One region of the Cobetia sp. genome, then DNA from elsewhere that is predicted to be linked to it. Evidence: predicted binding sites of a transcription regulator. Region 1 holds the regulator's gene; the other holds the start of a gene.
The links. Region 1 encodes PhoB, which activates phosphate uptake and scavenging genes when phosphate is short. Its sites were predicted from a motif close to TGTCATANNNNTGTCANA; they were not measured.
Positions count from the first base shown of each region.

Region 2: a site for PhoB is predicted at 3,486-3,503, ahead of AC4FAH_RS06050 (putative 2-aminoethylphosphonate ABC transporter substrate-binding protein). Genes of this name have one in related genera too.

Region 1 covers NZ_CFDJES010000002.1:46,912-61,809, reverse strand. Annotated here, with positions in the region: gene yccS (YccS family putative transporter) at 1-524, opposite strand, end outside; gene AC4FAH_RS00640 (hypothetical protein) at 715-1,131, shown strand; gene AC4FAH_RS00635 (hypothetical protein) at 1,273-1,629, opposite strand; gene AC4FAH_RS00630 (HU family DNA-binding protein) at 1,803-2,078, opposite strand; gene AC4FAH_RS00625 (NAD(P)/FAD-dependent oxidoreductase) at 2,329-3,528, opposite strand; gene AC4FAH_RS00620 (chorismate--pyruvate lyase family protein) at 3,868-4,425, shown strand; gene ubiA (4-hydroxybenzoate octaprenyltransferase) at 4,493-5,383, shown strand; gene phoB (phosphate regulon transcriptional regulator PhoB) at 5,607-6,296, shown strand; gene phoR (phosphate regulon sensor histidine kinase PhoR) at 6,304-7,626, shown strand; gene cysZ (sulfate transporter CysZ) at 7,813-8,541, opposite strand; gene phoU (phosphate signaling complex protein PhoU) at 8,738-9,463, opposite strand; gene pstB (phosphate ABC transporter ATP-binding protein PstB) at 9,683-10,528, opposite strand; gene pstA (phosphate ABC transporter permease PstA) at 10,525-12,321, opposite strand; gene AC4FAH_RS00580 (ABC transporter permease subunit) at 12,318-14,567, opposite strand; partial or broken gene AC4FAH_RS00575 (PstS family phosphate ABC transporter substrate-binding protein) at 14,681-14,898, opposite strand, start outside.
Region 2 covers NZ_CFDJES010000040.1:2,451-17,348, forward strand. Annotated here, with positions in the region: gene AC4FAH_RS06040 (putative 2-aminoethylphosphonate ABC transporter permease subunit) at 1-1,084, opposite strand, end outside; gene AC4FAH_RS06045 (putative 2-aminoethylphosphonate ABC transporter ATP-binding protein) at 1,084-2,307, opposite strand; gene AC4FAH_RS06050 (putative 2-aminoethylphosphonate ABC transporter substrate-binding protein) at 2,370-3,416, opposite strand; gene AC4FAH_RS06055 (UTRA domain-containing protein) at 3,561-4,274, opposite strand; gene AC4FAH_RS06060 (putative quinol monooxygenase) at 4,610-5,242, opposite strand; partial or broken gene AC4FAH_RS06065 (PAAR domain-containing protein) at 5,539-5,988, opposite strand; gene AC4FAH_RS06070 (sodium:solute symporter family protein) at 6,582-8,273, shown strand; gene AC4FAH_RS06075 (putative transporter small subunit) at 8,327-8,455, shown strand; gene AC4FAH_RS06080 (carbohydrate porin) at 8,720-10,219, opposite strand; gene AC4FAH_RS06085 (ABC transporter substrate-binding protein) at 10,636-11,904, shown strand; gene AC4FAH_RS06090 (carbohydrate ABC transporter permease) at 11,920-12,894, shown strand; gene AC4FAH_RS06095 (carbohydrate ABC transporter permease) at 12,906-13,748, shown strand; gene AC4FAH_RS06100 (alpha-glucosidase family protein) at 13,775-14,898, shown strand, end outside.

The DNA.
Region 1 (14,898 bases):
CCCACCACCAGCAGCAACGGCTGAACCAGATTGATGCCCAGCCCCGGCTCCCGCAGCCACTCGGGCAGGCTGCGCTCCAGCACCGCGATCTGACCATCTCCATGCTGCTGCTCGAGGCTGATCATGGTGTAGACGGCCAGAATCAACGAGGCGCGCGCGATGGCGCCGTAGCGGGCATCGATGGCGCCCAGCATCGGCATCGCGAAGGTGGCCAGCGCCAGCCCGATCACGAAGGGCAGCGGCATGCCGAACAACAGCTCCACCGAGACGGCGGCGATGCTGAAGCAGGCCAGCGTCATGCCCAGCGCGCGCAGTCGGCCGCGCCAGTGATCATCGGTTTCCGCCAGCCCCGAGGCGATCACGCCCAGAAACAGCGGAATCACCACCGCCATCTCGTCGAGCCAGAACCCCACCGCCATCACGCCACCCAGCGCGATCAACATGCGTAGCGAATAGCTGAAGGCATCCAGCGTCCACAGACGACGCAGGGAGTGCATGAGGGAGTCCAGGAGAGAGCGTGTCATGAAGTGTTCCGTGACCAGGGCGCCGGGCAGCGCATTAGACTTTAGATTTATATCGCTAGCATAACACCCCGTTCTGCCGTGTCCGAGAGCCATGGCGCATGCAAGCGTTGGCGGGCGCGTCGAATGTCGAATCGCCGCGACGTGCCACTCTGAAGACTCCTGACCTCATTGGCTTTCATGGAGAATACCGATGCATCCTCTTATCGAACGCGTCACTGGCTCCCTCGGGCTGTCACCGGAAATCGCCGAGCAGGCGGTCGGCATGGTTCTCAAGTTCGTGCGTGAGCAGGGGCCGGATGGCCCGGCCGCCTCACTGCTGGGCGCCATTCCGGGAGCGGAAGGCCTGATCGGCAGCGCAGGCGAGGAAGCCGCCGAGTCCGGTGGCGGTGGCCTCATGGGCGGCCTGATGGGCGCCGTCAGCGCCTTCACCGGCGGTGGCGGTGGCGGTGCGCTGGAACTGGGCCAGAAGCTGATGGGGCTGGACCTGAACATGGACCAGGCGCGCGGCGTAGCCGATGAGACGCTGAGCTATGCGCGGGAAGAAGCCGGCGATGGCGTGGTCGATCAGGTGCTCGAAGGCATTCCGGGCCTCAAGCAGTTGCTGTGACGCCTCGAGGGCGTTGAGAGGGTCTTCTCGAACAGCCCCTCGCAAGTAAAGGCTCGCGACAACTGCTCATGACAAAAACAACGCCCCGCTGATTCTCTCAGCGGGGCGTCTTTCGTTCATGCAGGCACGGCACAGGGCCATTCAGCGAATGCGCTTGAGCAATGACTGCAAGCGGTTGAGCTGGGCCGAATCGCCGACCAGCCGCACGCGCTGGTCCATCAGGCCTTGCAGGAAGGCACGCGGCGAGGGCTTGAGCAGAAAGGCCACCGCACTGTCGCTATCGGCGAAGCGCAGCTCAAGCTCGGTATCCACCGGCAGGCCACTGCCCGTGGTGACGCCCGCGTGGGACATGCGGTAGTGACGCGCGATGCTCATGTCTTCGGTCGCGACGCCCCAGTCCAGCGGACGCTTTTCCAGCTCGGCACGAAATTCGGGGTCACGCTTGAAGGCCCGCTTGAGCAGCAGACCCAGCACCCACAGCAATATCTTGAGCTTCATGGTGTCATTCCTTGAATCGCGAAGCGTCGGTCACGCAGGCCATATGAAAATGCCACCGGCCCCGCAGGGCGGAACCGGTGGCATCAGCATGACAGCCGACAGGGCTTTTGATGACGACGATTGAAAGCCATGGCGACAGCCACCCCGGGTCTGCGCTGAAGCACGAGCCGAGGTTACTTGGTCACTGCATCCTTCAACGACTTGCCGGGTTTGAAGGCAACGGTCTTGCTGGCCGGGATGGTCAGCGGCTTGCCTGTCTGAGGGTTCTTGCCGGTACGCGCCGCACGCTGGCGCACGGTGAATGACCCGAAACCGATCAGTGAGACGTCATTGCCTTTGGCCACGGTATGAGTGATCTCGTCGAGAATCACGTTCAGTACCTGACTGGCCTTGTCCTTGGATAGATCCGCACGCTCGGCGATGGCCGCAGCGAGTTCTGGCTTGCGCATGAAAAGCCCTCCTGGTTTGGCATTCTGCACGGGCGGCCAAGCCGCCGTTTCCATTGTTGTTCTTGCACTTGCTAGCGGTGGCGTATGGCGGCGACGCAATCCGCTCCCGGCAAGCTTTGCCGTATCAAACCTGTCGATGGCAGCATTCTGTCAGACGACGCCCGCTGAGCAGCATGTCTGACGGAGCATTCACTATCGTGCCTGACCGCGCTGGCAGCAAGGGATTTACGACCATCGATCATGGCATCGCCTAGCCTAGCAACGGCGGCGCCTGCCGCGCTAGCTCGACTTTCCTGCGAACGGCGGCGCCTGTCAACGCATATCCAATCAAGCGTTCGTTCATATCCAGTGCACGCGCTTCGAGGTCATCGCCTTCACCGTTGATTTCCCAGCGCGCCACGGCCGAACGCGGCGGATAGGCCACCACCGGCAAGGCCGGTGTCTTGACCAGCACCGGCCACGCCTTCCAGTCGAGCACGCTTGGCTCACCACACAGGTTGGCTGCCAGGGTGCGCGCGGCCATCTGCAGCGGCTGGACATACATGGCATTGACGCCCTCGACGCTGGCGCAATCGCCCAGCGCCCAGATATGCGGCTGTGAGGTGGCCAGGTGGCGGTCGACACGGATGCCGTCGCCGCCGGCGCTCAGGCCTGCGGCCTGCGCCAGACGAATGCGCGGCGCCAACCCGGTGGCCAGCAGAACCACGGAGCCCGTCAGGCGACGACCGCTCTGCAGGCGCACCTCGACCGGCGCGGCCTGACGTTCGGCCTCCTCGCCTGAGCTGGCGGCGATGGTCTCGACCATCTCGCCCTGGCGACGCGTCACACCGAGCCCATCCAGCGCCGCGCCCAGACGCTGCCCCAGTGCTTGCGGCAACAATCCATCCAACGGAGTTTCCTCCGGCGCGACCAGGGTGACGCGGTGGCCGGCGGCCGTCAGATCATTGGCGTATTCACAGCCGACCAGTCCGGCACCGACAATCACCACGTGCCCGTCTTCCCCACGCTCGCGGGCCTTCGCCAGCGTCGCGCAGAAGGCCGCATAGTCGTCGAGGTCATTGATGCTCTGCACGCGTGAGGCCACTTCCGCGGCGACGGGGAAGGGACGACGCGGCGCGGCACCGAGTGCCAGCACCAGCTCGTCATAGGCCAGACACTCCTCGCCCAGCCATAGCTGGCGGGCATCACCGTCGATGGCAGTGACGCGTTGATGGGTACGCAGCTCGGCATTCAGCTCGTCCACCAGCGCCACCGGCGCCTGACGCGACAGGTCGGTGGCCGACATCTTCTTGGCGAAGGCGGTGGACAGCATCGGCTTGGCGTAATCGTGGCCGCTGTCCTGGCTGATGAGGATCAGCCGGCTGTCCTTGTCACGCGCACGCAGCGCGCGCGCCAGACCAATGCCCGCCATGCCGGTACCAATGATGACAAGGGTGCGTGGGTCGCGCATGGCACCATCTCCTGAGATCGATCCGAGGGAAGCGCTGATGAAAGAGCGCCAACAGCGTCCGTCATGAACGCCGATGAATGCGCCCAGCATACCAGCCCGCCAGCAGTGCAGGCATGCCTGAGCGGGAGGCCTTGCCGCCCGGCCATGCTAGACTCGCCATTTCGTCATCCTGACAGGGAATTCACCGTGGTCCGATGCCCAGCAGGCGAGCCTCATCGCGCAGCGCTCACGCCACAGACCTCCACCTGTGAGGCGCCTCATTCGTCAGCCGAGTCCCTGTGCCAGCCTGCGCCTCGCTGGCCTTCGCCCACGCGCGCCGCACCCGCTGCTTCGGCGGCGGTGCGCCGTCATTGGCAGCCGGCTGCCGCGCTGCAGGGTGTCATGCCGGCCGGCTGGTGGGCGTGGCTCTCCTCGACGGACTCGCTGACCCAGCGTCTTGCCAGCGCCATGCAACAGCAGGATGAACGCGATGGCCAGCCAATCCAGGGCCTGCGCGTGCGCCTGCTGCTGCAGGACACCGGCCCCGCGCGGCTGGATGAGGCACGCCTGCTGGGCATCGGCCCGCGCCGGCATGTCTGGCGGCGCGAAGTGGCACTCTGTCATGGCGATACGCCATGGGTGATCGCACGCTCGCTGGCGGCGCTGGACCTGGCCCACGGTCATCGCCTCTCGACGCTGGGTGAGCGCTCGCTGGGCCATTGGCTGTTTCGCCAGCCCGACCTGACCCGCAGTGCCATCGATGTCAGCCGCGCCCCGCTGGTGCTTTCGAGCCCCAGGCCGCTGGCCCGCACCACCAGTCGGTGGATGCGCCGCTCGATGTTCTCGCATGGTCGCTTCAAGGTGCTGGTGCAGGAGGGCTTCACACCGGCCTTCCAGCACGCGCTGCAACTGGCCTGAGCCTTGCGCCCGACTGGCCTCGTTTCCCTCTCTTCCCTTGCCCACTACCACCCGCCCAGGAGCCCCGATGACCGCGTCATCCACTTCCGCCGCTTCGCGTCCTTCCAGACTGGCCGACTACCTCGCCCTGACACGGCTGGACCGCCCCATCGGCACCTGGCTGCTGATGTGGCCGACCCTGTGGGCACTGTGGCTGGCGGCAGATGGCATTCCCGAGCGCACGACCCTGCTGATCTTCATCGCCGGGGTCTATCTGATGCGCGCCGCCGGCTGCGTGATCAACGACTACGCCGACCGCCACTGGGACAAGCATGTCGAGCGCACGCGTGACCGGCCGCTGACCTCGGGTCGCATTTCGGAGCGCGAGGCGCTGACACTGTTCGGGGGGCTGGTCGCGGCCGCCTTCGTGCTGGTGTGCTTCACCAACCTGACCACGGTGCTGCTGTCGATCGTCGCCGTACTGCTGGCGGCCAGCTATCCGTTCATGAAGCGCTTCCATCATCTGCCCCAGGTAGTACTGGGCGCCGCCTTCGGCTGGGCGATTCCGATGGCCTTCGCCGCGACGCTGGAGGAGGTGCCGACCTACGGCTGGTGGCTGTTCGCGGCCAACCTGATGTGGACGGTGGCCTACGACACCGCCTACGCGATGGTCGATCGCAACGACGACCTCAAGGTGGGCATCAAGTCCACCGCCGTGCTGTTCGGGCGTGCCGACAAGCTGATGATCGGCCTGTTGCAGCTGGGCATGCTGGCGGTGTTGATCGGCATCGGCCTGCAGCTGGCGCTGGGCATCTTCTACTGGCTGGGACTGGCTGCCGCCGCCGTCACCTTCGTCTGGCAGCAACGTCTGATCCGTGAGCGTGAGCGTGCGCCCTGCTTCCAGGCCTTCCTCAACAATCATTGGACGGGTCTGCTGATCTTCGCCGGTATCGCCCTGGCGACCTGGCCGATGAGCTGACTCCTGCATAAACATTAGTTTTATTTGATTTAAAGCGACCCCTGCCCTCTGTTGCTCCCCAGCCCACGGTTCATGCCTGCCTGCCGCGCCTCCAAGGCGGCTGGCAGGCTTGCGTGCAAGCTGCCATGCTGGCAGTTGTCATCTCGTTGTCATATAAGCGGGTTGTAATCGTCATCGACTTGTCATTCTGGCGCGTGCGCCGACTGCTGCATGGGATCTAGCGATGAGCTCCAAGACCGTACTGATTGTCGACGATGAATCCTCGATTCGCGAGATGATCGCCGTTGCCCTCGAAATGGCGGATTACCGCGTGCTGGAGGCAGACAATGCCCAGGACGCCCACGCCATCGTCGTCGATGAAAAGCCCGATCTGCTGTTGCTGGACTGGATGATGCCGGGCACCAGTGGCCTGGAGCTCGCGCGGCGTCTCAAGCGTGACGAGACCACCTCGGAGCTGCCGATCATCCTGCTGACCGCCAAGGGCGAGGAAGACAACAAGATTCAAGGCCTGGAAGCCGGTGCCGACGACTACATCACCAAGCCCTTCTCGCCGCGCGAGCTGGTCGCCCGCCTCAAGGCCGTGCTGCGTCGCACCACTCCCAAGGGGGTCGAGGAGGCGGTGGAAGTCGAAGGCCTGATGCTCGACCCGGCCAGCCACCGCGTCACCGCCCACGGCAACTCGCTGGATGTCGGCCCGACCGAATATCGCCTGCTGCAGTTCTTCATGACGCATCAGGAGCGTGCCTACACGCGCAGTCAGCTGCTCGATCAGGTATGGGGCGGCAACGTCTATGTCGAGGAGCGCACCGTGGACGTGCACATCCGTCGCCTGCGCAAGGCGCTGGGCACAGGCCATCAGCATCTGATCCAGACCGTCCGCGGCACCGGTTACCGCTTCAGCGCTCAGGCCTGAGGGATTCATGCGCTATTGGACCAACGAGCTATGGCGCCTCGGCTACCTTGCCGGTGGCTTCGGCCTGATCGGTGGCCTGCTGGGCCATCTAGGCTGGGGCCTGGCGCTGGGTCTTTCGCTGTATCTGTTCGTCCATCTCAAGCACTTGAAGAGCCTCTACACCTGGCTGATCACCAATCCCCATGAAGAGCCGCCGCCCGGCGATGGCGTCTGGGGAGACCTGCTCGATCGTCTCTACCGCTACCAGAAGGGCCAGCGTCAGGCTCAGGAGCGACTGCGCAGCATCCTCAACCGTATCCAGGAATCCTCGGAGGCCATGCGCGACGGCCTGGTGATGCTGGACAACCACGGTGACATGGAATGGTGGAACAGCGCTGCCGAGCAGCTGGTCGGTCTCAAGGCCAGCCACGACCGCGGTCAGCACATCACCAACTATCTGCGTGACCCCGTCTTCATCGACTACTTCAATCGGCTGGCCTACCGCGAGCCGCTGACGCTCCAGTCGCCGCTGTCTGACAACCTGACGCTGCAGATCTCCATCACCCTGTTCGGTGACAACGAGCGTCTGGTCATGCTGCGTGACGTCACCCGCCTCTATCGTCTTGAAGAGATGCGCCGCGACTTCGTGGCCAATGTCTCCCATGAGCTGCGCACGCCGCTGACGGTGCTGGCCGGCTATCTCGAGACCTACTCCGATTACGCCGATGACCTGCCACCGCGCTGGCAGCGTGGACTGGGCCAGATGCAGAGCCAGACCGACCGCATGCAGCACCTGGTCGAGGACCTGCTGACCCTGTCACGCCTGGAAACCGACGAGCTGTCCGACAACGGTCGCTGCATCGACATGAGCGCCCTGCTCGGCCATATCCGCGACGACGCCGAAGGCCTGTCCCAGGGGCGCCACACCTTCTCCATCGAGGCCGATGCCAGCGTGTCTCTGCGCGGTGAGGAGCAGGAGCTGCGCAGCGCGATCTCGAATCTGGTATTCAATGCGGTGCGCTACACCCCCGAAGACTGCCATATCACCCTGCGCTGGAAGGCGGATGACCAGGGCCTGCTGGTCGAGGTGGAAGATGACGGGGACGGCATCGACCCGGTCCACCTGCCGCGCCTGACCGAGCGCTTCTACCGCATCGACAAGGGCCGCAGCACCGCCACGGGAGGCACCGGCCTCGGGCTTGCCATCGTCAAGCATGTGCTGATTCGTCATCAGGGCCATCTGGAGATCGACAGCCACCCCGGCGAGGGTGCGCGCTTCCGCTGTCGCTTCCCCGACGAGCGCGCCTGCCAGGCGAGCGCTCCCCAGGCCAGCAGTGCGCTAGCCCAGTGATGGGCTGATTCAGTGATGATCTGACCCGGACGCCAGCCCAACGCAGAACGCCCCGCAGCCACCTCGAAAGGAGGCGACTGCGGGGCGTTTCGTTTGGTCAATCAGACGACGCTGCGGCTATTTCAGCGACGTGCCAACTTAGCGACGAGTCAGTTCAGCGACAAGCCAGCTCTGCGACAGGCTGTCTCAACGACGCGGCGCCGGCAACTGACGGTAGTGGCTCTGCCACATCAGTACCGCCCCGGCGACGGCGCCCGGGATGAACAGCAGATTGGCCAGCGGCACCAGCGTCATGACGAACACCGCGGCGCCGAAGGTCAGTGAGGGCCACCAGCGCGCCTTGAGGCGCTGCTTCATGTCACCGAAGCTGACCTGATGGTTGTCCATCGGGTAGTCGAGGTACTGGATCGACATGCTCCAGGCCGAGAACAGTCCCCACAACAGCGGCGAGAGCAGGTTCAGGCCCGGGATGAAGCCGATGATGAACAGCGCGATCATGCGCGGGATGAAGTAGCCCAGCTTGGCCATTTCACGCCCCAGCGAGTCGACGCCGATCTTCATCAGGCCGCGATCATCATCGATCAGGGTGCCATCCAGACGATGCTCGACCTTCTCGGCCAGAATGCCGTAAAAGGGCGCGGCGATCAGGTTGGTCACCAGGCTGAAGGTGAAGAACACCACCAGCAACAGACTCACCACCAGCACCGGCCAGATCAACCAGCTGAGCCAGTCCAGCCACGCCGGTACCTTGAGCATCCAGTAATCGATCCAGCCACCGAACTGGTTGAACAACACCCACAGCGTGATGCTGTAGAGCACCAGGTTGATCGCCAGCGGTACGAATACGAAGCGGCGCAGCCCGGGGGTATAGACCATGCGGGTCCCGCGGACCAGCGCCGATACGGCATCAATCATGCGACGTCCTCGTCATCTCAAAAGAACCGGCCAGCCAGCGGGCTGACCGGAGCCACACCCTAGCACTCCCGCCTGCGCGGCGCAGCTGTCGGCCGCCTGACACCGCTCGCGCTCCCACGACGCAATCGCCCCGCGGCCTGCCGGTGGGCAGGTGCGGGGCGAAAGAGGCGACACAGGGGCAGGGAAGCGCGTCAGCTCACTTCTTGTCCAGGTCCTGCGGCTTCAGGTCATGGGTATCGGTGTGACGCACGTCCACGCCCTTGACCAGGAAGATGACGTACTCGGCCAGGTTGTCGGCGTGGTCACCGATGCGCTCCAGCGCACGCAGAATCCACATCACATTGAGCACCGGCGTGATCTGGCGCGCGTCTTCCATCATGAAGGTCATCAGCGAGCGCATCGCGCTCTGATATTCCAGATCCACCGAGGCGTCTTCACGCAGTACCTTGAGGGCAAGGTCGGTATCGAAGCGCGCGAAGGCCGTCAGGGAGTCACGCACCATGCTGCGCACGTGCTGACTGAGGTGACGCACCTCGACCATGCCGCGCGGGCTCTGGCCATTCTCGACCAGCGAGATGGCATTGCGTGCGATCTTGCTCGATTCATCACCGATACGTTCGAGATCGGAGGTGGCGCGGATGACGGCCAGCACCAGGCGCAGGTCGGAGGCCGCCGGCTGACGGCGGGCCAGCACCCGGGTGCACTCGTCATCGATCTTGAGCTGCATGTCGTTGACAGCCTTGTCGTTGTCGCGCACCCGCGTGGCGGTTTCACTGTCGCCTTCCAGCAATGCCGTGACGGCATCCTGCAGCTGCTTCTCTACCAGTCCGCCCATGGCCAGCAGGTGTGTCTTCAGTGCATCCAGCTCGTGATTGAACTGCTCTGAGATATGCTTGCCGTGCGAATCGCTGGTGATATCCATTTCCCTCTCCCGGAAAGTCGCCCACCGAGTCAGGGGGCGTGACATGAATGACGTGACAAGTATGGCCCACTACTGACTGACACAGCGGGCTCCCCCTCAGCATGCCGACACTTGATTGCAGTTATGTTTCACCCATGGCGCAAAGGCGCTATCTGGCCGCCATCGTCAGCAATATCAGGACGAAAGGGCTACCTGGCTGCACGTTCGCGCATGAGCGCGCTAACCGAAACGCCCCGTGATGTAGTCTTCCGTCTGGCGGCGCCGCGGGTTGGTGAACAGCTGATCGGTCGGGGCGAATTCCACCAGGCGGCCCTCATGCAGGAAGGCGGTATCGTCTGACACCCGCGCGGCCTGCTGCATGTTGTGCGTGACGATGATCAGTGTCAGGCGCGAGCGCAGCGAACGGATCAGCTCCTCGATCTTGAGCGTCGAGATGGGGTCCAGCGCCGAGGCCGGTTCATCCAGCAGCAGCACCTCCGGCTCGACCGCCAGCGTCCGCGCGATCACCAGCCGCTGTTGCTGGCCACCCGAGAGCCCCAGCGCGCTGTCGTGCAGGCGGTCCTTCACCTCTTCCCAGAGCGCCGCGGAGCGCAGACAGGATTCGACCTTGTCATCGAGGTGGCGCTTGTCATTCTCGCCGACCAGCCGCAGTCCGAAGGCCACGTTCTCGTAGACCGACATCGGAAAGGGGTTGGGCGTCTGGAAGACCATGCCGATCCGGCGGCGCAGCATCGGCACGTCCACGCCGCGCGCATGAATGTCCTCGCCCTCGAGCAGTACCTTGCCGGAAAGACGTGACTGTTCGTCGAGATCGGTCATGCGATTGAAGGTACGCAACAGACTCGACTTGCCGCAGCCGGAAGGGCCGATGAAGGCCGTCACGCGCTTGCGTGCGATCTGCAGGCTGACATCCTCCAGTGCGCGGCGCGTCTGGTTCTCCTTGCCGACACGTGCCTGATAATCGAGGCTCAGGTGACGGGTTTCCAGGCAGATGTCCTCAGCCGGCCGCGCAGGCGTCTCCTGAAGAAACAACTGGGGCTTGGGCTGTTCAGAGTCACGCCTCATTCGGTGGCTCCCTTGTAACGTTGTGCCAGCATGTGACGCAGGCGAATGGCACTCAGATTGAGGCATAGAATCACGACCACCAGCACCAGCGCGGTCGCGTAGACCAGCGGCCGACTGCTGAAGGCGTCGCTGCTCTGGAAGGCCAGATCATAGACCTGATGCCCCAGATGCATGAATTTTCGGTCCAGATGCAGCCACGGGAAGCTGTCATCCAGCGGCAGGTCCGGGGCCAGCTTGACCACCCCGACCAGCATCAGCGGCGCGACTTCGCCCGCCGCACGCGCCACGGCCAGAATCAGCCCCGTCATCAGCGCCGGCGAGGCAGCCGGAATCACCACGCGCTTGAGCGTTTCCAGGCGTGTCGCCCCCAGCGCCAGCGCACCTTCGCGCAGACGACGCGGCACGCGCGCCAGCCCCTCTTCCGTGGCGACGATCACCACCGGCAAGGTCAGCAGGGCCAGCGTCAGCGAGGCCCACAGAATGCCGCCGGTCCCGAAGGTCGGCGTCGGCAGCCGCTCGGAATAGAACAGCTCATCGATTCCGGCGCCCAGTCCATAGACGAAGAAACCGAGACCGAACACGCCGTAGACAATGGAGGGCACCCCGGCCAGGTTGCGCAGCGCGATGCGCGTCAGGCGCGTCAGGCGTCCCTGATGGGCCACCTCGTGCAGATAGAGCGCCGCCATCACGCCGAAGGGCATCACCATGATCGACATCAGTACCACCATCAGCACGGTGCCGAAGATGGCGGGCCAGACGCCACCGAAGCCCTCGGTAGGCGCGCCGGCCACGAAGTCACGGAAACGCTTGAACGTCATCATCAGCCGGCCGCTGAAGCCCATCGCATTGGGCCGCCAGGCATTGCGGATATCATCGAGCGCGATGCGGCCTTCGTAGCCGCCATTGCCGCCCAGCAGCAACTGACCGCCCGCCAGCGCATCCCGCAGGGCACTCAGCTGACCTTCACGCTCGATGAAGGCGCTGCGCACCTCTTCCAACTCCTCCTGCATCTGCTGCTCGAGCTCAGCGTCCTCTTGAGTCCGCGCCGGGTCACCGTCAGCAGTGGCGCTGCGCCGGGATTCGAGCGACTGCTGCAGCGCCTGATAGCGACTGCTCAAGGCTTCACTGTCCAGGCGCAGTGCCTGCAACTGGCGGCGCTCGCTCTCGATCATCTTCAGGCGGGCAAACAGCGGCTCGGCGTCCTCGGACAAGGGCCGGACAGGTCCGTCGCCGACATCGGGCGTGTGGTCCATCTCCCCTGTCATCGGGTCACTCAGCGCCCGTGGCATGCCGTAGAGAGTGCGGCCGTCGCGCATTTCCAGCATCAGCGCCTGGCTGGGGAAGGTCATCCTGTCGAGCAGCGTCTCCGGCAGCCACTGCCAGCTGGCCGCGGCCCCGTCACGTGAGGATGTCTGCAGCAGCCACCATTGCTGGCGAGCGTCATCCCCCTCGCCCGAGGTAACACGGCGCATCTCCTCGTGCATCAGCTCGCCGAGCAGATGGCGATTGTCGGCCGCTGGCTCACCGCGCGTGGTGGTCAGCGCCGTGGGACTCTGGCCCGGCTGCGCCGTCAGCTCCACCTCGACCAGCCGTGAGGGCCAGAAGTGACTGAAGGAGCCCACCACCAGCAGGCTGAGCAGGCCCAGCACCAGCACCAGCGAGACACTGACCGCCATGGCATTCAGCCAGCCCCACGGGCCGCCGTCGCGCCAGTAGCGCTGCAGGCGCCCGACCAGCGGCTCGCGCGGGCGCAGCAGTGAGGAGCTGGCGCGATTGGTGTCAGGGTGACTCATCCCCAGCTCCCCTGATTGGGCGGCGTGAAGCGCTGTCGCAGCACTTCCGCCAGCGTATTGACCACGAAGGTGAAGACGAACAATGCCAGGGCAGCGAGGAACAGCAAGCGGTAGTGGCTGCTGCCGACCTCGGCCTCCGGCAGCTCGATGGCCAGGGTCGCGGCCAGTGAACGCAGGCCCTCGAACAGACTGGCATCCACCAGCGGCGTATTGCCGGCCACCATCAGCACGATCATCGTCTCACCGACGGCACGCCCCATGCCGATCATCATCGCCGAGAACAGCCCGACCGCAGCGGCAGGCAGGATGACGCGGCGCAGACTCTGCCATGGCGTCGCGCCAAGCGCCGCGGAGCCTGCGGCCAGACCGCGCGGCACCGACGAGAGGGCATCCTCGCTGAGCGTGAACAGGGTCGGCATCACCGCCAGCCCCAGCGCCATGCCGGTCACCAGGGTGTTGCGCTGGGCGTAATCGATGCCGTAGTGGCTGAACAGCCACTGACGTAGGTCGCCGTCGAACCACCACTGCTCGACCTGGCCGGCGATGGTCACATCCAGCCACAGCAGCACGAACAGCAGCGGCAACAGCCCGAAGGCCGCCATGTTTTCCGGCAGCAGATTACGCCATACGCGCGGCGACAGGGTCCACAGGAAGCCGGCCACCATGGTGCCCAGCGGAATCAGGACCAGCCCCAGCAACACCGCCATCAGCTCACGCTCGACGAAGGGCGCGACCACCAGCGCGGCGATGAAGCCGATCACCACGGTCGGCAGCGCCTCCATCATCTCCAGCAGCGGCTTGATGCGGGAACGCTGGCGCGGCGCCATGAAGCAGGCGACATGGATGGCACAGCCGAGCCCCAACGGCACGGCAAACAGCAGCCCGACCAGCGCCGCCTTGAGCGTGCCCCACATGATGGGCACCAGCGACAGACGGGGTTCGTGGGTACCGGTGCTCTCCAGCTGCCAGATCCACTCCGGCGCTGCGCGTCCCTCATACCAGACCTTGCCGAAGATGGCGTCGAGCCCGACGGCCTGATGCGGGTCGTGTATCGCAAGCCCCGCATAGGCCTTGCCGAGCGCCCCCAGCGACGCTTCCTGAGCGGGCAGCCTTGCCTCCCGGGTCGCCGATGCCAGCAAGCGGCGGTCATCATTGTCAAATTCCAGCGTCACGCCAGCCGCGACCCGGGCGGCGTCCAGCCAGTCCAGCACCTGACGGCGACGCTCGCTGGTGGCCAGATAGAGGCCAAGGCGGCCGTTGGCGTCCAGCGCGGCAAAGCCGAGGCTGTGATGGGCGGCAGCCATCGTCACCACCGGCGCCGACAGGTCACTGTCAAAGACGCCGGCCTTGACCAGCGGCTGCGCATGCGCCGGCAACAGGTAATGGCTCAGGCCACCGGCGGCGTCTCCGACGATCAGGCTTCTGCCGCCACGCAGGACGCTGATCGCGGTGATCGCCGGCGATGACGCGGAGGCAGAAGAGGCCATAGCGTGATGTGCCAGCTTGCGCGCCAGCGGCTTGGTCCCGGTGGAGGCCTCGCTCAGTTGCCACTGGGTGAAGCCATCGCGGTCAGCGGTGACCAGCAGACGCCCCTGCTGCGAAGACAGCCTGGCCGTGCCCGGCAACCACTGCTGCTGCCACTCGGAGAGCGGCGTCTGGCTTGCTGCATCGTCACCCAGCGCGCCGGCGGTAGCGTGCGACGCCGACAAGGCCAGGCGCGCCAGCCACAGGCCATCGCCCTCCTCGTACGGAATGCGCAGCCACAGCTGGTCACGGCTGAGCATCAGGCTTGCCTGGCGGCGCTCAAGCCCTGCGGGAACCTCGATGGCACTGCCGCGCAGTCGCACGCCAGCGGCGGACTGCTGAACCACCTGCAGGCGATCATCCGCGAGCCAGACACCCGCCAGCGGCGAGGTACGCGAATCCGCCGTCGAATCGTCACTGGCCAGCACGGGAGGCAGCCCGTCACGCGCGGCAAGCGGCATGTCAGGCAAGGCGCTCAGCCAGTCAGGATCGGTCTGCGCGGCAGGCATCTGCTGGTCGCTCACTTGCTGTTCGAGCGCCTGCTGAGGAAGCGACGTGACGCTGGCGGGCTTGAGCAGCGGCCACGACACGCTGACCAGATAGGCCAGCATCACGACGACGATGACCATCACGCCCAGCCCGGCCGCTGTCAGCCACAGACTGGCAAGACGGTCATGCCGCAGACGACGACGCTGCATTCGGGAGGCATCAACTGCCGACATGAAATATCACCACGAAAGGATTCGCGCCCTGGAGTGTCGACTCCGCAGACGCATGAAGCGGGTATGGCACCGAGATTATGTCCAAGTGATGACAGAGAGATGACAAAGGCGAATCAAAGGGCATCCACATCCTCCAGCCCCAATTGCTGACGCCAGTGCAGCAGCTGCTTTTCCGGCAGCGGCACATAGCCACCACGCAGGATGGCCTGCTGACCCTGGCGCGACATGATCAATGACAGGAAGGCCTGCTCCAGCGCCGGGAGCGGCTCGTCAGGCACCCTATTGACGTAGATGTACAGCGCGCGGGTCAGCGGATAACGGCCATCGCGAA
Region 2 (14,898 bases), on a different contig from region 1:
TCAAGGTGACCCAGAAGGCCAGCGTCAGCGAGTTGAGCCACGCGTCCCAGCCACCGCCCGCCAGCGCCTTGAAGGCGTAGTGATCCAGGGTCAGGCTCAGGTTGTAGGGCCAGAACTGCACGAGCGAGGCATAGATGGCGGTGGCGATCACGGCCAGAATCGCGGCGGCCACGCCGTAGCAGAGCAGCGCGAAGACCCAGTCACGCAGCGGGCTTGGCGTCGGCTGCCAGGGAACGGCGCGCGCCGAGAGCTGCGCGACCTGACGGCGCTGGATCCAGCGGTCCACCGCGAAGGACAGCAAGGCCGGCAACAGCAGGATGACGCTGACCACCGCGCCCATCTGGAAGTTCTGCTGCCCCACCACCTGACGATAGACATCGGTGGCCAGCACACTGAACTGCCCGCCGATGATCTTCGGCACGCCGAAATCGGTGATCGCCAGTGTGAAGGCCACGAAGGCACAGGAGATGATGCCGTAGCGCGCCCCCGGCAAGGTGATGGTCAGAAAGCTGCGCCATTTGGGCGTTCCCAGCGCATCCGCGGCTTCATAGAGACGGGCATCGCTGTTACTGAGCGCCGTCATCATGATCATCAGCGCATGCGGGAAGATCCAGAAGGTCATGCCCATCACGATGCCGATGGGGCCGTAGATGCTCCCCCCCAGCAACGCTTCCTTGAACCAGCCCTGATTGCCGAACAGATACACCAGACTGATGGCTGGCAGCAGTGACGGTGCCAGTAGCGGCAGGATGGACAGCATGCGGAAGACGCGCTTGCTCGGCATGCAGGTGCGGGTGATGCCGTACGCGCACAGGAACGCCAGACTCACCACCGTCAGGGTACTGATCAGCGCGATGCTGACGGAATTGATGATCGAGCCGACCAGCGCCGGCGTCTGCACATAGCGCGCGAAGTTGGCCAGGCCGACGAAGTCGCCGCTGCGGTCCTGCACGCTCTTGATCAGCATGGTGGCCAGCGGCAACAGCAGCCCGATGACCAGCAGCGCCAGGGCCAGCAGCAACATCAACAGACGCAAGCCGGACTCGCCTGACAGCCTTCCCGACAAGGGCAATGCACGCGCCATCATGCCTGCGCCTCCACCAGCGGGTACAGGCGGATCGCCTCGGACGGCAGACGCACACCCACCCGGGCACCGACCCGCACGCCCAGTGACTCACTGTCCTTGAGCGCCACATCCGCCGACAGTGTCTGCCCACAGCCCTCAAGCGTCAGAGTGATACGCAGGAAGGCGCCGAGAAACTCGACGTGCTCCACCTGCGCCGGCAGCCCCTCACCCACTGCGCACAGCGAGACGGCTTCCGGGCGAATGGCCAGACGCGCCTGATCCAGCCCCTCAAGATCATGCGCCGCGCATTCCAGACGCTGCTGACCCAGACGCAGAGTACTGGCGTTCTCGGGACAGCATTGCAGGAAGTTCATGCTGCCGATGAATTCGGCCACGAAGGCGCTCGCCGGCTGACGATAGATCTCGGCGGGGGTGCCGATCTGCTCGATCACACCATGGTTCATCACCACGATGCGGTCCGCCATGGCCAGGGCCTCTTCCTGGTCGTGGGTCACCATGATGGTGGTGACGCCCAGCCGAGCCTGCAGCGCCTTGATCTGACTGCGCAGATGCAGGCGTACGCGCGCATCCAGTGCTGAAAGCGGCTCATCGAGCAACAGCAGCCCCGGCTCGGTCGCCAGTGCCCGCGCCAGTGCCACGCGTTGCTGCTGGCCCCCGGACAGGGCCGCCGGATACTTGCCTTCACTGCCGGCCAGGTCCACTAGGGTGAGCAGCTCCGTCACGCGCCGGCGCATCGCGTCACGCGCATCGCGCCGATTGCGTAGCCCATAGGCCACGTTGTCGAACACCGTGAGATTGGGGAACAGCGCATAGGACTGGAAGACGATGCCGAAGTCGCGCGCCTGCGGCGGCAGCCGCGAGATGTCCTGGCCGCGCTGGTGGATGGTGCCTTCGCTCTGCGGCGCAAGCCCGGCGATGGCGCGCAGCAAGGTGGTCTTGCCACAGCCGGAGGGGCCGAGGAAGCACACGAATTCGCCTTCGCGGATCGCGAGGTCGATCTCGCTCAGGGCCGTGAACTGGCCATAGCGCTTGGTGAGACCACTGATCTTGAGGTGGATGCTGTCTGACGACGCAGAACGCGTGGTGAGTGCCTGAGGCGATGCGTTACGCGCAGGCGCCCGGGCTGCAGGGGCGGATACCGCGCGAGGCGAGGCGCCGGTAGTCGCTGGCGGCGCTTGACGCGAGGCGTGATGACGCGGGGGTGCGGTCACAAGAGACATGCGAGAAACTCCCGACCCCGGCGCAAGGCGCCGGGGCAATGACGAAGGTGGCTGGGCGTGACTTACTGACTGTCGGACTTGCCGTCGTAACGGCGCTGCCATTCGGCGAGCACTGCATCCCGCTGGTTGGCCGCCTTGGCAAAGTCAGCCTCGATCATCATCTCGGTGATATTGGCCGGATAATGCTCGATCGGCTTGGCCACCCCCGGATAGGCCACGACCGCATAGCCTTCGTTGTAGAGTTCATTGGCCGGCTTGGACACGGCCCAATCCATCAGTGTCTGCGCCGCCTCACGCTTGTCGGTGCCCTTCATGATCGCCGCGGCTTCCATGTCCCAGCCCAGCCCTTCCTCGGGGAAGACTAGGTCCACCGGTGCGCCCTGTGCCTTGAGGCGCGCGCCTCGGAAGGCGAAGGACACACCGACCACGGCCTCGCCGGAACCGGCCAGGTTGCAGGGCGCGGAGCCTGAGTGGGTGTAGCGGGCGATATTGTCGTGCAAGCGGTCCATGTAATCCCAGCCGCCCTCGTCACCCCACAGCTGCAACCAGCTGGCGACATCCAGATAGCCGGTACCGGAAGAACTCGGGTTGGGCATGATCACGTGGCCCTTGAACTCGGGACGCGTGAGGTCTTCCCAAGACGTCGGCTTGGGCACTCCCAGTCGCTCACCTTCGACGGTGTTGTAGCAGAGCGAGGCGACCCAGGCGTCCATCCCGACCCAGGACGGGTCCTTACCATCCCGGTAGGCAGGGTCGACGAACTTGGTATCCAGCGCCTCGACTCCCTTGGGGGCATAGCGTGCCAGCATGCCTTCCTTCTCGAGCACCAGCAGGCTGGTCGCGGCCAGGCCCCACACCACATCCGCCTGCGGGTTGTCCTTCTCGGCAAGCAATCGTGCGGTGATCACGCCCGTGGAGTCGCGTACCCATTTGATGTCGATATCCGGATGCGCCTGCTGGAAGCGCTCGGCATATTTCTGCAGATCATCGGACTCCACCGCGGTATAGACGGTGAGCTCGGTGGCCGCCTGGGCATTGAGGGAAACGACCAGACCAACGGCACTGGCCAGCAAGGAACGGGTGAGGAAGGAACGGGTCAAGAAGGACATCGGGACTCTCCAACGCTTGGAATGAATGGCTCTCGCCATCTGGTATATACCAAGAGTATGAGCGTGCCGAATGACACCCCCGTGACAGTCAGTTGAAGGCCCAGTGAAACAGTGTTACCTCATATAGTGTCCTGCAGCGCGGGTTCAGGGCTTGTTCTTGAGCGTGACGGTGATGCACAGCGCATTGTGCAGCCAGCGCTCTTCGTCATAGCCGATGGGACGATGCTGCTCATCGAAGGTAGCGCGACGCACGGTCAGACCGGGGCTGCCCATGGCGACCCCCAGCTCCCGGGCGGCCTGCTCCCCCAGCGACTCGGAGTAGAAGCGCAGCTCACGATGGGCCAGCGTCAGGCCGTAGCGCCCACGCAGCTCCGCCCACAGTGACACCCCGAACTGGCCCTCCTCGAGCAGTCCCGGGGCGCGCTCCGGCACCACCCACATCGACTCGCTGAGCACAGCGCGCTCATCCACGAAACGCCGGCGGCGAATATGATAGAGCGGTGCCTGGGCCGCCAGTCCCAGCGCTTGCGCAGCCGGTGGGTAGGCCTGAACATCGGTCAGCAGCACTTCCGTCCGTGGCCGCCGCCCCTGCGCCGTCACATAGTCATTGAAACCGGAGTCACGCGTGGGGTCGTAATCCAGCCGCGGCGGCGACACGAACCACCCACGCCGATTGCTGCGATGAATGCGCCCTTCTCCCTCCAGCTGCCCCAACGCCTGACGCAACGTCACGCGCGTGGTATCGAAGCGCTCGGCCAGCACGCGTTCCGAGGGCAATCGCCCATCTTCAAAGGCATCAGGGTCCTTCAGCTGTTCGCGCAGGCGATCGGTAAGGTGGAGGTAATACGCATCACTCATGACGAGGGGTCCTGACCAAAGATGAAGGGGTTGCCACTACCGGGTAATAACACGGCGCCGCTTGCCCCGCCGGCGAAGAAAATGCCCGGGACTCTGCGCCGCCAAACGGCTGGACGCTCCAGAAACTATCACATTCGCGTGACTCGCACTGGCCTGCCAGCTTACGTGCCGCTGGCGCTGCAGGGTTTCATGACAGCCGCCTGGTTGAGCTCACAGGCGTGGATGGCGGTGGGATGACACGCTGATGTTCAAGGAGGGGGTGAACGGACAATGCGCAGCCTCTAAAGACTGCGCATCGCATGGGTAAACAGGAAACGAATGACCGGCGGGAGAACTCAGAACTCGCTGACGATATTCAGGTACTGCTGCATGTCCCCGACCATGGCCTGCTCCAAGAGCTTGCCTGTCTCGATGGCATAGGGCTGCTGGAAGTGAATGTCCCACAGGTCTGACTCCGTGCGCCAATGCTCGTATATCACCAGCGTGTCGTCCTGCCCGTCGATGGTATACAGATCAAACACGAGATTGCCCGGCTCCTCACTGCGCGTCTTCGCCACATGCGTGGTGAATTGCTGCAGCAATCGAGCGCGATATTCTTCCTTGATCTTGAAGATGAAGAAGATACTGAATACCTCATCTTCCGGCTGCACGTGCCTGGGGTTCGCCTCATGCAATGGCGCCGGGTCAGTATCGTTCAAGGGCATCACCTCGAATGGCGATGCCAACGCCGTGTCAGCCAGTTTCAGCAGGGCTTGCGCGTATGGCTGATTCACATGTGCCTGATGAGCTTCGGCGCTTGCCCAGCGCTCGTAGGCGAAGATGGTGGTGGGAGAATCCTTGGCCGCGAAGAAACGCATTTCCAGCATCTCCGGTTCAGCCGCTGAGCCCAGCTTGTTGTCAGCCAAGGCCTGCTTGAAGGTAGCGAGTTGTTCGGGCTCGACGTCAAATTTCACGATCAAGGTGAGCATGGAGATGCCCCTTATAGTCAGTGGTTGTCATAGGCCCAACGGCAAGAGCTGTTACGTCACGTGGCAGCAGGTCTGTCTCGGGAAGTGACTGACACTATCTCTCGCTGCCTGGCTGAAAAACCCGCGGCGCAGAGAAAGACTTTCAATGAAACCTTGAACGTGAATACAGCCCCTTCCTCTGCAATGCGCCGCTTGAAACAAGAGACTGCGGCCTCACGCAGATTCAGAACGAAAGATCCCGCAGGCAGGGCTACAGGATCAACGAATACAGACAACTCATCGACCAGCTCACGTCCTCATCCCAGGCCCTGCTTGCCACTCGCGGCAGAGATCAGCGCCGCCCCACATGACGTGTGACAGCCGTGAAACGCTACCGGCTTGCCATTCAAGCTGATGGTGGGATGCCCCTAGATGATGCTGCAGATGCTGTGGCCATCCTTGGGACACCTTACCATGACCCCCACCACTGCCACCGGCTTGCCCTCCAACAGATAGTTGGACTGGGCATACACCACCTTGCCGCCATGTGTGGTGCTATCACCTGGCACTATAACGCCATCGCCGGAACTGAGCATCCGAGACCCTACAGCTGGGCCGCTTTGAAGACTCGCTCTCCCATGTGTCAACGTCCTCTTCCACGCCGAGTCAGCCGTTGCTTGGGCCATTGAGGGAGTCTTTTCCTCAAGCATTGGACAAGAAATACGCATGACGTAATGACAACGATTTATTTCACTTTCTGGCACCATTCAGAACACTCAGCAAATAAACACAACTCATGCCGAGTAATATTATTTATATAATACGTCATGTCTTTCATGCTGCTCTGGCACGTGTCACGCAACTGAACATCGTCGCACCCGCTCGTCCAATCATCGTTGAGGTGAATGAGAGGCAAGCTTTCCCCGCCAGGGTGTGGACATTGACATGCGCATAATTTATCGTTGCCAACGAATTTGATAACGAGAAAAAATAAAAACACCGTTTTGCCAAGCTTGGGGCTGACCAACAACTCGCATCAGCGCCCTTGCAAGGCTTGACCGATAACAAGGACGCGTATGCGATATCATTATTCCGATGAAGGCAGATGCATGCCACGCCGCCCTCCCCCAAGTTCCCGCCTGACCGGGAAGTGCCACCAACTCCGTCTTCATTGACCGAGATTGCCGATTATTGATGACGCGGCCCACGTGCTGCGCTGGATGCCATTTGCTTGAGCAAATGACGCAGAACTACGTCCACGGCTAAGAACCTTCCCCTCCTTACTCGTCGCTATCGACAACCGTTTGCCCTTAGGCGACTGCGTTGCGTAGCGCCCTGTTTCCCTACCGAGGGCCAGTTCTTGAATAACGAATCGCTATATCAATTCTCTACCCTGACTGTCGTACTGCTGCTGCTTGCCTTCTATGGCGGCACCTACCTGATGACGCTGGGGATCCGCAAGAAAAATGAAGATGCCGATGCCTTCATGGTCTCCAACCATCGCGTTGGCTTCGGCATGGGCGCGGCAAGCATGACGGCTACCTGGATCTGGGCGGCCTCCTTCTATGCCGCCGCCACCTCCGGCTATACCTATGGTGTCTCAGGGCCGATCCACTATGGCCTGTGGGGTGCACTGATGATTCTGTTCATCTACCCCTTCGGTCGCCGCTTCCGCAAGCTGGCGCCCAATGCGCATACACTGGGCGAGCTGATCCATGCGCGCCACGGCTCCTCCAGTCAGCTGATTCTGGCGCTCTCCAACCTGCTGGGTAGCGTGATCAGCCTGATGGTCAACTTCACCGCCGCCGGGGCGCTCGTCTCCGTGCTCTCACCGCTGTCCTTCCAGGCAGGCGTGATCATGGCGGGTGTGGGGGTGCTGTTCTACACCCTGTGGTCCGGCTTCCGCGCCTCGGTACTGACCGACTTCGCGCAACTGGTTGCCCTGATGGCGATCGCCATCGTGATCATTCCAGCGGTGTTCTTCGCCATGGGCGGCCCGACGGAGCTGGTCGCTGGCCTAGATAATCTGACGCCTGAGCAGGCCAACTTCTTCTCGACGGATGCCATCCTGAACCAGGGGGCGCCCTTCTTCGTCGCTGTACTGGCCTATGCGATCGGTAACCAGACCATTTCCCAGCGCCTGTTCGCCGTCAACGAAGACCACATCAAGCCGACCTTCCTCACCGCGACGCTGGGCTATGGCGCCATCGTCATCGGCCTGGGCATGATTGGCCTGATGGCACTGACACTCGGGGTGGAGCCGCTCAACGGCGACATGAACAACCTCATCCCGCAGATGGTGTCCGAGTATCTGCCGCCGTTCTTCATCGCGCTGTTCTTCATTCTGGTGATCGGCTCGCTGTCCTCTACCGCGGATTCCGACCTTTCCGCGCTATCCGCCATCATCATGGCTGATGTCTATGGCAAGAATATCGCCCGCGGCAAGCCAGACCCGAAGCGCATGCTCTTCATCGGCCGCTTGACCATGATCATCGCCACAGTGCTGGGCATCGTCTTCGCCAGCTTCTCACTGGATATCCTGGTGATGCTGGTCTTCGTCGGGGCTCTGTGGGGCGCGATCGTTTTCCCGGTCATCGCCAGCTGCTTCTGGAATCGCGTGACCAACACCGCCTTCACCACGTCGGTCATCGTCGCGATGGTGATGTTCTGCCTGGCACGCTTTGAACTGGTGCCGCTGACGGGCATGAGCGGCCTGTTCTTCGAGCTGCTCGCCAGCATCGGCGGCGGCGTGATCATCGGTCTGATGGTATTCGGCTTCCTGGGGCGCATTCTCGGCATCATCGCTGCTGTCGCCGCCATGATCGCCATGCTGATCTTCGCGACCGACTTCCTGCGTGACTACACCGTTCTGCTCGCCTCACTGACCGCTTACGGCACCAGCACTCTGGTGTGTGTGGTCATGAGCCTCGCCAGCCGCCAGGAGCGCTTCGACTTCGACACCATCACCGCACGTGTCGGCAACTATGACGAAGCACTCGACGCAGACGACCACAAGACTTCAGCGCCCAACCAGCCACAGCCGGCGGCCTGAGCCTCGCATGAAGCTGGATAACGTCTGAAGACGGACAACAGGAGACATGCCCCATGACATTGCTTTTCGCTACCTATGTACTGATATGGCCAGCACTCACCCTGGCGGTATTGACCGTCATCTGTCGCGCGGTCGCACGTGATCGTCGCATCGCACGTGAAGAAAAGCGCGAGCTGGTATGAAGCTCTTGGCGTAATGTGACGCCATGAACGCAAAAGCCCGCCTCTGGAATGTACAGAGGCGGGCTTTTTTACAGCTTACCGAAGAATAGCCTATCTATCACACCTGCTCGACGATCCACTCATGCGCGGGGTCATTCTTGAACTTCCAGACCCGCTTGGGGCCGGCACTGTCGTTGAGACCACGCTGGCCATCAGAAAATCGAGCACATTTCCACGGGCAAGATCGAAACACTGGCAGGCGATGACGGTCTTAGCACCCTGCTCCTAGAACCATACCTCGCTCTGGACACCGAAGGCCCATTCGCCTCCCGTAAAGCCTGCACTCCCGAGGGCATCGTCTTCGGAGTAATCATTGAGCTCTTCATCCCAGTCACTCCAGGACGCGAACAAGCGAATTTCCGGACGCTTCCAGAAGCCACCGACTTCAGGCTTGAAGGTCGGTGCAATGGTGAACTTGCGATACCCGCCTTCCACGGCATTGCCTGTCGAGCCGGGGTCCAGGTCCATCCATTGATAGCTCAGCTCGTACTGCATCTCGAAATTCGTCGTCAGCTCATTGGCCAGACGCGCATTGAAGGTCGCCCAGGAATACTCATCTCCGTCGTCGTAGCGATCTTTGCTCACCTCTGCCAGAACGGCTGGTGCGAAGCGCCACTTGGGTGCGAGATAGGTCGTGCCGTAAAGCCCCAGACGAGTAGAAGTGGCGTCATCCGTCAGGTTCCCGTCAGCCCCGATGACCTTGGTCTCCGCGCCGAGCCCGCGACCATGCAGCACGGCGGCCTTGAAGCTGCCATCGGCGAGGCCAAAGAAGCTGTCGCCATGGTAGGCCAGCATGGTGTGGAAGCCGGAATCGGCCGCTTCGACCCCCGTGTCCATGGCGCGCTCTTCATTGTCTGCCGCCGACAGGGCACTGACCATCCACTGCCAGTGGCCGACATAGTTGTTCATGGTGAACGTCAGGTTGTCGGTATTGCCGCCAGTATCGGAGTCCTCTGTCGGGTATTCACTGTAACTGCGCCCGTAGACCGAGAAGTTGGCTTTCCAGTCATCGGCAAGCTGAACGTCGTAGATACCTGCGCCGGTCCCGGCGAGGAAGATGAAATCGCTGTCTAGCCAGTGGATATCGAAGTTGTCCCGATCGAAGCGCTTGCCCGCCCAGATGGAGGAGTTCTCGAAGGCGCCGGTAAAGCTCGGCAGATCGCTCAACTCCACGAAGACCTGTCGTACGTTCAGACTGGACTCGTCCGAGGTCCAGTCGTTACTGGTCTCTACTCCGTCGGCAATCATGGTGCGGTAAAGCGCCTTCGTCCCGTTGTCGTAGCGGGTCTTGTAGTTGAATACCGACTCGACGTAGGTGTCGGGCTCGTTCCCCAGCCGCCCGACCGCCCCGCCCACCGAGCCCGCCGGCGTGAGATAGGGGCCGCCTTCGATGCTCTTGCCTCCTTCGCCGATCAATAGCCCAGAGCGAGCATAGGCATTGAAGGAGAAACCTTCTTCGCCACTGGCCTGGCGCTCGACGGCCGCCAGACGCTCTTCGAGGTCCTCGGTCTGCGCGGTCACGCGCGCGGGTTGATCAGCCTCATTCGACTGGCGCTGAACGGCCATCGCGCGCTCTGCCTCGGCGGCGCGACGCTCAGCCGCTCTGGCCCGTTGTTCGGCGTCATCGATACGCTGTTCCAGCTCTGCGAGCCGCGCCTCGATATCGCCTGTCCCGTCGGCATTGGCGAGTCCACTGGTGCTCATGACCGCTATGGCAACGGCCATGACAAGTGGGGTCTTGAGCGGGTGCTGAGGGGGAGTTGTCATGTTGAAGAGAGCCTTGTTGTTGTTGACGAATCACTCGCTTGGCGATGATCAGCGAAGTGGCGCCTTCGTCATTGGCGTTGTCGTAGGCGCCATATTCACTTAATCGTTTAAGACCCTAGTGGCAATCTGGCCTCTCAGACACACGACTTATGTCGAAATTCGACCAAAGGGGAGCGATCACCGCGTAAAACTCCCATTTTTGGCGACATATCGGTGACAGTAAGACCAAAGTTCAGGTTGCGGATATCGACGCCAATCGTTTGACTGTGACTACGCCTTAATCGATTAAGAAGCCACCATCGGACGACGTTGTGACTCTCCCCCACCCAGTCGTCCGATGCGGGTCAAACAACAACAAGTGACGAGGATCCACCATGCAACGCAAGACGCTAATCGCCTCAAGCTTCGCCCTGCTGGGAGCGGCCACCACCGCCCCTGCGATGGGCGCGGACCTGACCATCTCCTGCGGTGCGGTCGGGGCCGAACTGGAATTCTGTGAACAGGGCGTCGCTGCCTGGGAAGACAAGACCGGCCATGAGGTCGATATCGTCTCCACGCCCAATTCCTCGACGGAACGCCTCTCGCTCTACCAGCAGATTCTGTCAGCGCAGTCCGGTGACATCGACGTCTTGCAGATCGATGTGGTCTGGCCGGGCCTGCTCGGCAATCACCTGCTTGATCTGCACCAGACGCTCGGCGAAAAGGCATCGCAGGGCCACTTCAAGACCATCATCGACAACAACACGGTCGATGGCCGCCTGGTGGCCATGCCCTGGTTCACGGATGCCGGGGTGCTCTACTACCGCAAGGACCTGCTGGAGAAATACGGGTTCGCACCTCCCGAGACATGGCAGGAGCTGACAGAGACTGCCACGCAGATCCAGGCAAAGGAACGCGAGGCCGGCAGCGAGAAGATGTGGGGTTACGTCTTCCAGGGGCGTGCCTATGAGGGCCTGACCTGCAATGCGCTGGAATGGGTCGCCAGCAACGACGGTGGCGCCATTGTCGATGCCGATGGCGAGATCACCGTCGACAACCCCAATACGGCCTCCGCTCTCGACCTGGCCGCCAGCTGGATCGGCGAGATCACCCCGCAGGGGGCGCTCAATTATTCCGAGGAAGAAGCCCGCGGCATCTTCCAGTCCGGCAACGCCGTCTTCATGCGCAACTGGCCCTACGCCTGGTCGCTGACCCAGAGCGATGACAGCAAGGTGGCTGGCAAGGTCGGAGTGGTCAAGCTGCCCCACGGCGCCGAGGGAGAAAGCGCGGCGGCGCTGGGCGGCTGGAACCTGGCGGTCTCGAAGTACAGCGAGAACCCCGAGCTCGCCTCGCAGCTGGTGGCCTTCCTCACCGGTGAGTCCGAGCAGAAACGCCGGGCCATCCAGGCCGCCTACAACCCGACCCTCACGGCGCTGTATCAGGACGAAGAGGTGCTCACCGCCGTGCCCTTCTTCGGCACGCTCTACGACACCTTCACCAATGCCGTGGCACGTCCGTCTGCCGTCACCGGTGACAACTACGGCCAGGTCAGTAACGCCTTCTTCAATGCGACCCACAGTGTGCTGAGCGGCGAGCAGAGCGGCGCCCAGGCCGTGGCTCAGCTGAAGGGCGAGCTGGCTCGCATCAAACGTCGTCGCTGGTAACCCGGGAGGTTTCGCATGACAACCACGCTCAATGAGTCAGTGCCGACGGACACGCCCTCGGCCCGGACCCGCAAACGCGGCACCAAGGTCAGACGCCAGCGGGTACGTGCGGCCTGGACCTATCTCGCGCCGATGCTGGTCGCGCTGGCCCTGGTGGCCGGCTGGCCACTGCTGAGAACCTTCTACCTCAGCCTGACCGATGCCTCGCTCTCGGACACGACCGGCGCCGCCTTCATCGGCTTTGAAAACTATCTCGTGAAGGACGACGGCGTCTGGTACGGCCTGCTGGCTGACCCGGTGTGGTGGAATTCCGTCTGGAACACCGTCTATTTCAGCGTCATCTCGGTGTCGTTGGAAGTCGTCTTCGGCATCATCGTGGCCCTGCTGCTCAACGCCGAATTCAAGGGGCGCATGCTGGTCCGCGCCGCGGTGCTCATCCCCTGGGCCATCCCGACCATCGTCTCCGCCAAGATGTGGGCCTGGATGCTCAATGACCAGTTCGGGATCATCAACCACCTGCTGATGGGGCTGGGGCTGATTGATGCGCCCCTGGCCTGGACGGCGGATGCCGATCTGTCGATGTGGGCCGTGATCATGGTCGATGTCTGGAAGACCATCCCCTTCGTGGCACTACTGGTACTCGCCGCGCTGCAGATGCTGCCCAAGGACTGCTATGAGGCCGCCGAGGTCGATGGCATCCACCCGGTGAAGGTGTTCTTCCGTGTCACCCTGCCATTGATCACCCCGGCCCTGCTGGTCGCTGTGATCTTCCGCCTTCTCGATGCACTGCGCGTCTTCGATGTCATCTATGTGCTGACCTCCAACTCGTCGAGCACCATGACCATGTCCATCTACGCCCGCCAGCAACTGGTGGAGTTCCAGGACGTGGGCTACGGCAGTGCCGCCTCCACGATGCTGTTCCTGATCATCGCGCTGGCCGTCGTGGTCTACCTCTACCTTGGCCGCCGCCAACTGGGAGTGGAGAAATGAATCAGACTCCGATGAACCGCTACCAGCTGACCCGACTCGCCAAGCATGTCGGCAAATGGGCCTTGATCGCCATCATCATCGTCTACGCCGTGTTCCCCTTCTATTACGCGGTGATCACCTCACTGAAACCGTCCAGTGAGCTGTTCGAGGTCAACTACTGGCTGACCTCTCTGGACTTCAGCAACTATGCCCAGATCTTTGCGCAGAAGAGCTTCCTACAGGCGATCGGCAACTCGATCCTGATCGCCTTGAGCGTCGTGTTGATCGCGCTGCTGCTGGGCATCACCGCCTCCTATGCGCTGGGGCGCGTGCGCTTTCGCGGCCGCTCCACCGTGATGCTGATCATCCTCGGGGTCTCGATGTTCCCTCAGGTCGCGGTGCTCTCCGGGCTGTTCGAGGTGATTCGCAGCCTGAATCTCTACAACAACCCCGGTGGCCTGATTCTCAGTTACACCATCTTCACGCTGCCCTTCACCGTCTGGGTACTGACGACCTTCATGCGTCAGCTGCCCATGGAACTGGAAGAGGCCGCGATCATGGACGGCGCCACACCGTGGGAGACCATCACCAAGGTCTTCCTGCCCCTGATGTGGCCGGCCATGGCCACCACCGGGTTGCTCGCCTTCATCGCGGCCTGGAACGAGTTCCTGTTCGCCTTGACCTTCACGCTGACCGACAGCGAACGCACCGTGCCGGTCGCCATCGCCCTGATCTCCGGCGGCAGCCAGCATGAGCTCCCCTGGGGCCCCATCATGGCCGCCTCCGTCACCGTCACCATACCGCTGGTCATCCTGGTGATGATCTTCCAGCGCCGCATCGTATCCGGCCTGACCGCCGGCGCCGTCAAAGGATAATTTTCATGTCATTGCTCGAAGCCCAAATGCAGACCTCCTCCAACTGGTGGCGCGGTGGCGTCATCTACCAGATCTACCCGCGCAGCTTCCTGGACAGCAACGGCGACGGGATCGGCGATCTGCCGGGCATCACCGCCAGACTCGATTACGTGGCCTCCCTGGGCGTGGATGGCATCTGGCTGTCGCCCTTCTTCACCTCTCCGATGCTCGACTTCGGGTATGACATCAGCGATTACCGTGATGTCGACCCGATGTTCGGCACCCTGGAGGACTTCAAGGCCCTGCTGGAGCGCGCTCACTCGCTCAATCTCAAGGTCATGATCGACCAGGTGATCAGCCACACCTCCGACCAGCACCCCTGGTTCCAGCAAAGCCGTCAGGACCGCACGAATGACAAGGCCGACTGGTTTGTGTGGGCAGACCCCAAGCCCGATGGCACGCCGCCCAACAACTGGCTGTCGATCTTCGGCGGCTCGGCCTGGACCTTCGATTCGCGCCGCCAGCAGTATTACCTGCATAACTTCCTGACCAGCCAGCCCGACGTGAACTTCCATCACCCGGAGGCCCGTCAGGCTCAGCTCGACAACATGCGCTTCTGGCTGGAACTCGGCGTCGATGGCTTCCGACTGGATACCGTCAACTTCTACTTCCACGATCAGGCTCTGCGCGACAATCCGCCAGTGCCAGCAGGCGAAGCCAAGACACTGGGCGCGCCGGATTCCAACCCCTATACCTGGCAGCGCCACGTCTATGACTTGAGCCGCCCGGAAAATCTCGACTTCCTGAGAGACCTACGTGCCCTGATGGATGAATACCCCGGCACCACCACGGTCGGTGAAATCGGTGACGACAAGCCGCTGGAGCGCATGGCGGAATACACCGCTGGGGGCGACAAGCTGCACATGGCCTACGGATTCGATCTGCTCAATGCGCCGCATTCCGCAGGCTATATCCGAGAAGTCATCGAGCGCTTCCAGCGCCTGGCCGGTGATGCCTGGCCATGCTGGGCCCTGTCAAACCACGACGTGGTGCGCAGCGCCACCCGTTGGGGGGCCCACGAAGACCCGGTGTCCTACCCCAAGGTCGCCCTGGCCATGGTGTTGTCACTGCGCGGCAGCGTCTGCCTCTACCAGGGTGAGGAGCTGGGCCT